DNA from 2 places in the Streptomyces sp. NPDC001634 genome. Region 2 is predicted to be linked to the other one. Evidence: predicted binding sites of a transcription regulator. Region 2 holds the regulator's gene; the other holds the start of a gene.
What was found. The regulator HspR, encoded in region 2, represses chaperone genes until heat shock. The targets are predictions, from matches to a motif close to TTGAGNNNNNNNNNCTCAA.
Positions count from the first base shown of each region.

Region 1 (5,823 bases), on a different contig from region 2:
CCGTCCAGACGGACCAGCTCCATACGGTCGAGCAGGGCCTCCGGGATGGCTTCGAGGACGTTCGCGGTCGCGAGGAACACGACGTCGGACAGGTCGAGCTCGACCTCCAGGTAGTGGTCCCGGAAGGTGTGGTTCTGCGCCGGGTCCAGGACCTCCAGCAGGGCCGCGGCCGGGTCGCCGCGGAAGTCGGAGCCGACCTTGTCGATCTCGTCCAGCAGGACCACCGGGTTCATCGACCCGGCCTCCTTGATGGCGCGGACGATCCGGCCGGGCAGGGCACCGACGTATGTACGCCGGTGGCCGCGGATCTCGGCCTCGTCGCGTACGCCGCCGAGGGCGACCCGGACGAACTTCCGGCCCATGGCGTGCGCGACGGACTCGCCGAGGCTGGTCTTGCCGACGCCGGGCGGCCCGACGAGGGCGAGCACCGCCCCGCCGCGGCGGCCGCCGACGACACCCAGCCCCCGGTCGGAGCGCCGCTTGCGCACCGCCAGGTACTCGGTGATGCGTTCCTTCACGTCCTCCAGGCCCGCGTGCTCGGCGTCGAGGACGGCCTTGGCGCCGCGGATGTCGTACTCGTCCTCGGTGCGCTCGTTCCAGGGCAGCTCCAGCACGGTGTCGAGCCACGTCCGGATCCACGACCCCTCGGGCGACTGGTCGCTCGACCGCTCCAGCTTGTCGACCTCCTTGAGCGCGGCCTCACGGACCTTCTCGGGGAGATCGGCGGCCTCGACGCGCGCCCGGTAGTCGTCGGACTCCTCGCCCTCCTTGCTGTCGCCGTTCAGCTCGCGCAGCTCCTTGCGGACGGCCTCCAGCTGACGGCGCAGCAGGAACTCGCGCTGCTGCTTGTCGACGCCCTCCTGGACGTCCTTGGCGATGGACTCGGCGACGTCCTGCTCGGCGAGGTGGTCGCGCAGCTGCTGGGTGGCGAGCTTCAGCCGGGTGACCGGGTCCGCGGTCTCCAGGAGCTCCACCTTCTGCTCGGTGGTCAGGAAGGGCGAGTAGCCCGAGTTGTCGGCGAGCGCGGACACGTCGTCGATGGCCTGCACCCGGTCGACGACCTGCCAGGCACCCCGCTTCCGCAGCCAGCTGGTGGCGAGGGCCTTGTACTCCTTGACCAGATCGGCGATGTGTCCGGGCAGGGGGTCGGGCACGGTCTCGTCGAGCCGGGTGCCCTCCACCCACAGCGCGGCACCGGGCCCCGTCGTGCCGGCACCGATCTTCACCCGGCCCCGGCCCCGGATGAGCGCACCCGGGTCGCCGTCGGCGAGCCGGCCGACCTGCTCGACGGTGCCGAGCACGCCGGTGCTCGCGTACGTCCCGTCGATGCGGGGTACCAGAAGGACCTTCGGCTTGCCGGGCTCCGACCGCGCGGCGGCCTGGGCGGCCTCCACGGCGGCGCGCACATCGGCGTCGTTCAGGTCCAGAGGTACCACCATCCCGGGCAGCACGACCTCGTCGTCGAGCGGCAGCACAGGCAAGGTGAGCGGTGTGGACGTCGAAGCCATGATCTCCCCTTCGGCAGTCAAGTTGAGTTATGCCGACTCAATGCCTGAGAGGATTCGATTGTTCCCTCACGGGTGTTCGCTGTGAGCGATCACGTCGGACGGCCTCCTGAGCTGCGGAGAAAGGCAGTTGTCGCCGAGGGTCGTCCGCCGGGGCCTCAGTTACGCAGCCGACGCCGAGAGGGCCTCGGGGCCGGTCTGCCGCCATCGGCGTACCAGCGGCCAGGTCGCGATGCCGATCGCCAGGGAGAGCAGGTGGCCGCAGTCGCTCAGCGGATCCGCGAACTCGGCCAGGTCCTGGAGCAGCATTCCGCCGAACACGATGAGCACCGGCCAGCGCAGCCACGGCCGCAGCAGGCCCGCCAGTGCGCCGACACTCGCCGCGACGCCGAAGCTGATGCCGTAGTCGAGGCGGTGCAGGGAGCTCTCGGGGAGGTGGCCCGCCAGCACCAGGAGCCCGATCGGGACCTCGGTGGCCAGGGTGGCGAGCACATGGCCGAGCAGGAAGACGACGGCCGTGCGCCGGCCGCCTATCCGCCGCTCCAGCGACGTCAGCACGATCAGGAAGACGAGCGAGTACGACGACATCATCCCGCCCGCGATCCACAGCGCGCTGGCTACCAGCACCAGCACCGGGCTCTGGACCAGATGGGCGACGTCGGTGCTGGAGTCCTGGTACAGGGTGTGCACGAGCGTCGGGTCGGCGTGCTCGGCGAACAGGGACGTCACAACGAGCACGGCCGCGTACCCGAAGGTGAAGGGCGTTCCCGTGGGGGTCGGCAGGAGCAGCCAGGAGCGCGGGACCGTCCTGGGGGCCGGTGCCGGGGCCGCGTCCGGAACGACTGCGGTCGTGGCCTGCGCCGGGGCCTGGTCTTCCGGGGGCAGCACCGTCCGCTGGCGCGGCATGCCGTCCAGGAGTGGCGCGCCCGTCCCGGGGGCCGTGAGCGTGGCGTCAGCCGCCGAGACCGTACGTTCCAAGGCGAGGAACTCCTTCCGTCACGCTCCACCCTTCGTGCCGCGCGGGTCGCTGTCTATGACCGACGCCACCGGAGACGCGATTCATAGCAACTTCTCAGATGCTTTCTGCGTCCGGGGCCAACCTGCGAACGCATGTTCGGAATCAGGGCGGCGTGGCCTGCTTACGCGTCCGGATACGTTCTCGGGTGCGCGTACGTCTCAACACGGCGGTGCATGCGGCGAGTTCCGTGCCCCGATCCTCGATGACCGGCTCGACCACAGGGAGTTCGGCCTCGGACCTCGGCCGGCATCGGCAGCCACTGACGGTCCCGGGGCACGCCGGGCAGCCGCGGGGCCACCGTCGGGAACCGCCGCGCGGCCCCGTCGAGGCGGCAACACCGTGCGGCCGGGAGGGCGAGCGCGACACCGGGGCGCCCGGCAAACGGGCAGCCGTCCACCATGCCCGTCCTCTCGCCCCTTCGAACCCAGGCACGGGCAACGGGGGCGCGAGGCCTGTACGCCGGGGGCGCGGGCGCTCGTCGCGCGCGCCCTCCGTCCGGGAAAATCCCTCGTCCGTTGCGTACTCCGTCACCAGAATGAGGCCCATGCCTCATCCGTACGACACCTGCGAGACCCCGGAAGTCCTGGACCGACGCGAGGGTCCCCACGGTGAGGTCGTGCTGCGACGCCACGGCGCGCTGCTGCAGATCATCGCCAACGGCTGCTTCCTGATGGACACCTCCGACGGACGCTCGGAGCGGCTGCTCGTCGACGCCGCGTACGACGCCCTGGACGGACGCCCCGAGCCGGATGTGCTGATCGGCGGGCTCGGCGTCGGCTTCTCGCTCGCCCACACATCGGCCGATCCGCGCTGGGGACGGATCACCGTCGTCGAACGCGAGCGCGCCATCATCGACTGGCACCTGGGCGGCCCGCTGTCCGCGTTGTCCGCGGATGCGCTCGCCGACCGGCGCACACGCATCCTCGCCGCCGATCTGGTCACTTACGTGCATGAGACATCGGACACGTACGACGCGCTGTGCCTGGACATCGACAACGGGCCCGGCTGGACGGTCACGGAGGACAACGACAGCCTGTACTCGACGGCCGGATTGGCAAGCTGCGCAAGGGTGTTGAGGCCCGGCGGGGTACTGGCGGTGTGGTCGGCGCAGCCCTCTCCCGAATTTGAAGGATCCCTCTGGAATGCCGGGTTCCAGCAGGTGCGTACCGAAGAGGTGCCCGTTGCCCGGGGCGTTCCCGACGTCGTGCACCTCGCCGTCAGACCTGGATAGCCGACTCGCGGTAACTCCCCGTACGCTGCATCCCTGACGCGGATCATTCAAGCGTCAAACGCAGTCATGGGATCACCCCACGGATTCCGGAAAGCAACCCCAGGGGCGGGCGATGGAGCAGACACACACCGCGCACAACGGCACGACGGCGACCCCGGGCGCTCAGCGGCGGGTTCTGGTGGTCGAGGACGACCCGACGATCGTCGAGGCCATCGCCGCCCGCTTGCGCGCCGAAGGATTCCTCGTGCAAACGGCCGGCGACGGCCCGGCGGCCGTCGATACGGCCGAGGCATGGCAGCCGGACCTGCTGATCCTCGACATCATGCTGCCGGGCTTCGACGGCCTGGAGGTCTGTCGCCGTGTGCAGGCACAGCGCCCGGTGCCGGTGCTGATGCTCACCGCACGCGACGACGAGACGGACATGCTGGTCGGGCTCGGCGTCGGCGCCGACGACTACATGACCAAGCCGTTCTCGATGCGCGAGCTCGCGGCGCGGGTGCACGTGCTGCTGCGCCGGGTGGAGCGGGCCGCACTGGCCGCCTCGACGCCGCGCAGCGGCATCCTGCGCCTCGGCGAACTGGAGATCGACCACGCCCAGCGCCGGGTCCGTGTGCGCAGCGAGGACGTCCATCTGACGCCCACCGAGTTCGACCTGCTCGTATGCCTGGCGAACACGCCCCGCGCCGTACTCTCCCGCGAGCAGCTGCTCGCGGAGGTGTGGGACTGGGCGGACGCCTCCGGCACCCGGACCGTCGACAGCCACATCAAGGCGCTGCGCCGGAAGATCGGCGCCGAGCGGATCCGCACGGTGCACGGCGTGGGCTACGCGCTGGAGACCCCGACGCCATGAGCTCCGGGCCGGCCGCACGGAGAAGCCCCGGGGAACCCTGGGGCGGCGTTCGCCCGTTCTCGATCAAGACCAAGCTCGGCGCGCTGGTCGTCATCTCGGTGCTGATCACCACGGGTCTGCTCATGATCGCGGTGCGCACCGCGACAGAGCTGCGCTTCATCACGGTGTTCTCGATGATCGCCACGCTGCTCATTACGCAGTTCGTGGCGCATTCGCTCACCGCGCCGCTGGACGAGATGAACGCGGTGGCCCGGTCCATCTCGCAGGGCGACTACACCCGCCGGGTCCGCGACCACCGCAGGGACGAGATGGGCGACCTCGCCCACACGATCAACCTGATGGCCGACGAACTGGAGGCCCAGGACCGTCAGCGCAAGGAGCTGGTGGCGAACGTCTCGCACGAGCTGCGCACGCCCATCGCGGGCCTGCGCGCGGTGCTGGAGAACATCGTGGACGGGGTCACGCAGGCCGACCCCGAGACGATGCGCACGGCCCTGAAGCAGACCGAGCGCCTCGGGCGCCTGGTGGAGACCCTGCTGGACCTCTCCCGCCTGGACAACGGCGTGGTCCCGCTGAAGATGCGCCGCTTCGAGGTGTGGCCGTATCTCTCGGGCGTCCTCAAGGAGGCCCAGATGGTGTCCACGGCACGCGCGGGGATCGCCTCGGGCTCCGGCAGCCACACCCGTACGGACGTACATCTGCACCTCGACGTCTCCCCGCCGGAGCTGACCGCGAACGCCGACCCTGAGCGCATCCACCAGGTCGTGGCCAACCTGATCGACAACGCGGTCAAGCACAGCCCGCCGCACGGCCGCGTGACGGTGAAGGCCCGGCGCGGCTCCACCCCGGACTCCCTGGAACTGGAGGTGCTGGACGAGGGTCCCGGCATCCCCCAGTCGGAGTGGCACCGGGTCTTCGAGCGGTTCAACCGCGGCGCCGTGAGCGCGCCGCACGGGCCGGGCAGCGACGGCGGCACGGGCCTGGGCCTGGCGATCGCCCGCTGGGCGGTGGATCTGCACGGTGGCCGGATCGGTGTGGCCGAATCCACTCGGGGTTGCCGGATCCAGGTCACCCTTCCGGGAGAGCCATCCCTGCCGAGTTGACGTAGAGTTCGAAGCGGAGCAACAAGATCCACGCGAGTCCCCGCTGACGGACACGTGTGATCAGGCAAAGGCCCGCGCACTCCCCGCGCCGGGCCGGGGTCGTCGCACCCCTTTCA
Region 1 covers NZ_JBEOZU010000063.1:52,935-58,757, forward strand. Annotated here, with positions in the region: gene lon (endopeptidase La) at 1-1,508, opposite strand, end outside; gene ABT186_RS32985 (rhomboid-like protein) at 1,668-2,483, opposite strand; gene ABT186_RS32990 (spermidine synthase family protein) at 3,068-3,754, shown strand; gene ABT186_RS32995 (response regulator transcription factor) at 3,867-4,604, shown strand; gene ABT186_RS33000 (HAMP domain-containing sensor histidine kinase) at 4,601-5,707, shown strand.
Region 1: the regulator HspR is predicted to act here: its motif matches at 1,531-1,549, upstream of lon (endopeptidase La).

Region 2 (5,823 bases):
GCTCGTCGGGGTGCTCGTGCACGCCGGGTGGATCGGCGGGACTGCGGTGCTGTGGGTGGCCGCAGGGGCCCTGGTGGCCGTGCTCGCCCTCCTCCGTGTCCCGGTGTACGGAGCCCCTCGTCAACCTGATATCTCCGTACGACCTCCCCGACGCGCCGAATCGTCGCAGGTCAGCAGCCGCTTGCGTGTAAGGAGCGGATAAGACTTGAGTCGAGGCGACTCAGCTCTGTTGACCCAGCGGTGAGGGTCGTGCACACTTGAGTCCGTTCCACTCAAGTCAGCTGGAGGAATCACAATGGCACGTGCGGTCGGCATCGACCTGGGCACGACTAACTCCGTCGTCAGCGTTCTGGAGGGCGGCGAGCCCACCGTCATCACCAACGCCGAGGGCGCCAGGACCACGCCGTCCGTCGTCGCCTTCGCCAAGAACGGCGAGGTGCTGGTCGGTGAGGTGGCGAAGCGCCAGGCGGTCACCAACGTGGACCGGACCATCCGCTCCGTCAAGCGTCACATGGGCACCGACTGGAAGATCCAGCTGGACGGGAAGGACTTCAACCCGCAGCAGATCTCCGCGTTCATCCTGCAGAAGCTGAAGCGGGACGCCGAGGCGTACCTGGGTGAGAAGGTGACCGACGCGGTCATCACCGTCCCCGCCTACTTCAACGACTCCGAGCGGCAGGCCACCAAGGAGGCCGGTGAGATCGCGGGCCTCAACGTCCTGCGCATCGTCAACGAGCCCACCGCGGCCGCCCTCGCCTACGGCCTCGACAAGGACGACCAGACCATCCTCGTCTTCGACCTCGGTGGCGGCACCTTCGACGTGTCCCTCCTGGAGATCGGTGACGGCGTCGTCGAGGTGAAGGCCACCAACGGTGACAACCACCTCGGTGGTGACGACTGGGACCAGCGCATCGTCGACTACCTGGTCAAGCAGTTCGCCGCCGGCCACGGCGTGGACCTCGGCAAGGACAAGATGGCCCTCCAGCGCCTCCGTGAGGCCGCCGAGAAGGCCAAGATCGAGCTGTCCTCGTCCACCGAGACCTCGATCAACCTGCCCTACATCACCGCGTCCGCCGAGGGCCCGCTGCACCTGGACGAGAAGCTCACCCGGGCTCAGTTCCAGCAGCTGACGGCCGACCTCCTGGAGCGCTGCAAGACGCCGTTCCACAACGTCATCAAGGACGCCGGCATCTCCATCGGCGAGATCGACCACGTCGTCCTCGTGGGTGGCTCGACCCGTATGCCCGCCGTCGCCGAGCTCGTCAAGGAGCTGACCGGCGGCAAGGAGGCCAACAAGGGCGTGAACCCGGACGAGGTCGTCGCCATCGGCGCCTCGCTCCAGGCCGGTGTCCTCAAGGGTGAGGTCAAGGACGTCCTGCTCCTCGACGTGACCCCGCTGTCCCTCGGTATCGAGACCAAGGGCGGCATCATGACCAAGCTCATCGAGCGCAACACCACGATCCCGACCAAGCGGTCCGAGATCTTCACCACGGCCGAGGACAACCAGCCGTCCGTGCAGATCCAGGTCTACCAGGGCGAGCGTGAGATCGCGGCGTACAACAAGAAGCTCGGCATGTTCGAGCTGACCGGTCTGCCGCCGGCCCCGCGCGGTGTCCCGCAGATCGAGGTGTCCTTCGACATCGACGCCAACGGCATCATGCACGTCACGGCGAAGGACCTCGGCACGGGCAAGGAGCAGAAGATGACCGTCACCGGCGGCTCTTCGCTCCCGAAGGACGAGGTCGACCGGATGCGCCAGGAGGCCGAGCAGTACGCGGAGGAGGACCACCGCCGCCGCGAGGCCGCCGAGACCCGCAACCAGGGCGAGCAGCTCGTCTACCAGACCGAGAAGTTCCTCAAGGACAACGAGGACAAGGTCCCGGGCGAGATCAAGACCGAGGTCGAGACCGCCGTCGAGGAGCTCAAGGAGAAGCTGAAGGGCGAGGACACGGCGGAGATCCGTACCGCCACGGAGAAGGTCGCGGCCGTCTCGCAGAAGCTCGGCCAGGCCATGTACGCCGACGCCCAGGCCGCGCAGGCCGCGGGCGGTGCCGGTGACGCCGGTGCCGGCCAGGCGAAGGCCGACGACGACGTCGTCGACGCCGAGATCGTCGACGAGGACCGTAAGGACGGTGCCGCGTGACGGAGGAGACCCCGGGCTTCGAGGAGAAGCCCGACGTCCCCTCCGGCGCCACCCCTGATGACGCCGAGCCGCAGGCCGCCTCCTCCTCTGCGAAGGAGGCGGCGGCCCCGGCGGGGGACGCAAACGCACAGACCGCCGGTCTGACGGCGCAGTTGGACCAGGTGCGCACGGCTCTGAACGAGCGCACGATGGACCTCCAGCGTCTCCAGGCCGAATACCAGAACTACCGTCGCCGCGTCGAACGCGACCGGATCACGGTCAAGGAGATCGCCATCGCGAACCTCCTGACCGAGCTCCTGCCCGTGCTCGACGACATCGGCCGCGCGCGGGACCACGGCGAACTCGTCGGCGGCTTCAAGTCCGTCGCCGAGTCGCTGGAGACCGTCGCGGCGAAGATGGGTCTGCAGCAGTTCGGCAAGGAGGGCGAGCCCTTCGACCCGACGATCCACGAGGCCCTGATGCACTCGTACGCGCCGGACGTCACGGAGACGACGTGCGTGGCGATTCTGCAGCCCGGGTATCGGATCGGCGAGCGCACCATCCGCCCCGCGCGGGTGGCCGTGGCCGAACCGCAGCCGGGGGCGCACACGGTCAAGGCCGAGGAGACGGCCGAGGCGGGCGACGACAAGGAGAGCGGTGGCCCGGACGAGGGCTGACGTACACCAACGAGGCGTAGGGAAGGAGGGGCGTCGGGGATGAGCACCAAGGACTTCATCGAGAAGGACTTCTACAAGGTCCTCGGCGTCCCCAAGGACGCCACCGAGGCCGAGATCAAGAAGGCGTACCGGAAGCTTGCCCGCGAGTTCCACCCGGACGCCAACAAGGGCAACGCCAAGGCGGAGGAGCGTTTCAAGGAGATCTCCGAGGCGAACGACGTCCTCGGCGACCCCAAGAAGCGCAAGGAGTACGACGAGGCCCGCGCCCTCTTCGGCAACGGCGGCTTCCGTCCCGGACCCGGGGCGGGCGGCTCCTTCAACTTCGACCTGGGGGACCTCTTCGGCGGTAGCCAGAGCGGCGGCGCCGGAGGGGGTTTCGGCGGTGGTCTCGGTGACGTCTTCGGGGGCCTGTTCAACCGCGGCGGCGGCGCGGGCACGCGTACGCAGCCGCGGCGCGGCCAGGACATCGAGTCCGAGGTCACGCTGAGCTTCACCGAAGCGGTGGACGGCGCGACCGTACCGCTGCGCATGTCCTCGCAGGCGCCCTGCAAGGCCTGTTCGGGCACCGGCGACAAGAACGGCACGCCGCGCGTGTGCCCGACCTGCGTCGGCACCGGCCAGGTGGCCCGGGGCTCCGGGGGAGGCTTCTCCCTCACGGACCCCTGCCCGGACTGCAAGGGCCGCGGTCTGATCGCGGAGAACCCGTGCGAGGTCTGCAAGGGCAGCGGACGGGCGAAGTCGTCGCGGACGATGCAGGTCCGCATCCCGGCCGGGGTGTCCGACGGGCAGCGCATCCGGCTGCGCGGCAAGGGCACACCGGGCGAGCGGGGCGGCCCGGCCGGCGACCTGTACGTCGTCGTACACGTGGATCCGCACCCCGTCTTCGGCCGCAAGGACGACAACCTGACGGTGACCGTGCCGGTGACGTTCGCGGAGGCGACGCTCGGCGCCGACATCCGGGTGCCCACCCTCGGCGGTCCCCCGGTGACGCTGAAGCTGCCCCCGGGCACGCCCAACGGGCGCACGATGCGCGCCCGGGGCAAGGGTGCGGTCCGCAAGGACGGCACCCGCGGCGACCTGCTGGTCACCGTCGAGGTGAGTGTCCCCACGGACCTGTCGGGGAAGGCTCGTGACGCGCTGGAGGCGTATCGCGAGGCAACGGCGGGCGAGGACCCGCGGGCGGAGCTGTTCCAGGCCGCGAAGGGAGCATGACGAGATGGACGGCCGTCGACGCAACCCGTACGAACTGACCGAGGAGACCCCGGTCTACGTCATCTCGGTGGCGGCCCAGCTCTCCGGTCTGCACCCGCAGACGCTGCGCCAGTACGACCGCCTGGGGCTCGTGTCCCCGGACCGCACCGCGGGCCGGGGGCGGCGCTACTCGGCCCGCGACATCGAACTGCTCCGCCAGGTGCAGCAGTTGTCGCAGGACGAAGGCATCAACCTGGCCGGCATCAAGCGCATCATCGAACTGGAGAACCAGGTCGCCGCGCTCCAGTCCCGTGTCGCGGAGCTTCAGGACGCGCTGGACGGCGCGGCGGTGGCGATGCGCCAGCGCGAGGCGGCGGTGCACGCCTCGTACCGCCGCGACCTGGTGCCGTACCAGGAGGTCCAGCAGACCAGCGCGCTGGTGGTGTGGCGGCCCAAGCGGCAGCAGACGTCGGACTGACAGCTACTGGCTGGAGGGGCCCGGAGGTCGGGAGATCTCCGGGCCCCTTGCGCTGTGGCTCAGGGTCCGCTCAGGCCGTCGGCCGGTCCACCTCCTCAAGCGAGTGCGTGACGGACGCGGAGGCGTGTGACCTTGATCACTCCGAGTGACCGGATGAACACTCCCGTGTGCCAATGGAGTTGACTGACCGTCGGTCGCCGGAAGGGTGCAGGCGACGGGCGGAATCTTCATCGAACGAAGGTTTGGGAAACTCCCCCGCACCAGACTCTCTTGGTCTTCACTTGACTTCTACAGAGATGCTGTTGCCATCTCGTTAACCCGTAGTCCTTGACGCTGCATACCGTCGCCGCGTTGGCTTTCAGCCACCTGGGTCGCAATGCTGCTCCCCCGCCCGGAAGGCACCTGATGTGATTGCTCGTACCACCCGTAGGACCGCTGTGCGTCGTACGGCCATAGCCCTGGCCGCTTCCGTGTCGGCCGTCTCGCTCGCCGCGTGCGGCGTCATCGACGGAGTCGGCGGGAGCAGCAGCTCCGCGACCCCGAAGAAGGGCAACGACATCACGGTGGGGCTCCTTCTGCCCGAGAAGGAGAACCCTCGGTACGACAAGTTCGACTACCCCATCATCAGGAAGCAGGTGCTGTCCCTCACCAGCAACAAGGGCAAGGTGGTCTACGCCAACGCCGACGCGGACGCGGCCAAGCAGAGCGCGCAGCTCGACCAGATGATCGCCGACAAGGTGGATGTGCTCCTGGTGGACGCGGTGGACTCCAAGGCCATCGCGCCGGGCGTGAAGAAGGCCAAGGACGCCGGTATCCCGGTCATCGCCTACGACCGGCTCGCGCAGGGCCCGATCGACGCCTACATCTCCTTCGACAACGAACTGGTCGGCCAGGTGCAGGGCCGCGCGCTCGTCGAGGCGCTCGGCACCAAGGCCTCGACCAGCAAGATCGTCATGATGAACGGCTCGCCGACCGACCCGAACGCTGCGCAGTTCAAGAAGGGCGCGCTGAGCGAGCTCAACGGCAAGGTCAACATCGTCAAGACGTACGACACCAAGGACTGGAAGCCGGAGAACGCCAAGGCGAACATGGCCGAGGCGATCCGGGCCATCGGGCTGAACAACATCGCGGCGGTCTACTCCGCGAACGACGGCATGGCCGGTGCCGTCATCGACGCGATGAAGGAGGCGGGCATCAACACCGTCCCGCCGGTGACCGGACAGGACGCGGCTCTGGACGCGGTGCAGCGGATCGTCGCGGGCGAGCAGTACATGAGCGTGTACAAGTCGTACCCGCAGGAGGCGAACAACGCCGCGGAGATGGCGGTGGCCAAGGTCCAGGGCCGCTCCATCGAG
Region 2 covers NZ_JBEOZU010000018.1:122,800-128,622, reverse strand. Annotated here, with positions in the region: gene ABT186_RS14640 (MraY family glycosyltransferase) at 1-202, shown strand, start outside; gene dnaK (molecular chaperone DnaK) at 296-2,143, shown strand; gene grpE (nucleotide exchange factor GrpE) at 2,140-2,799, shown strand; gene dnaJ (molecular chaperone DnaJ) at 2,839-4,011, shown strand; gene ABT186_RS14620 (heat shock protein transcriptional repressor HspR) at 4,016-4,468, shown strand; gene ABT186_RS14615 (sugar ABC transporter substrate-binding protein) at 4,876-5,823, shown strand, end outside.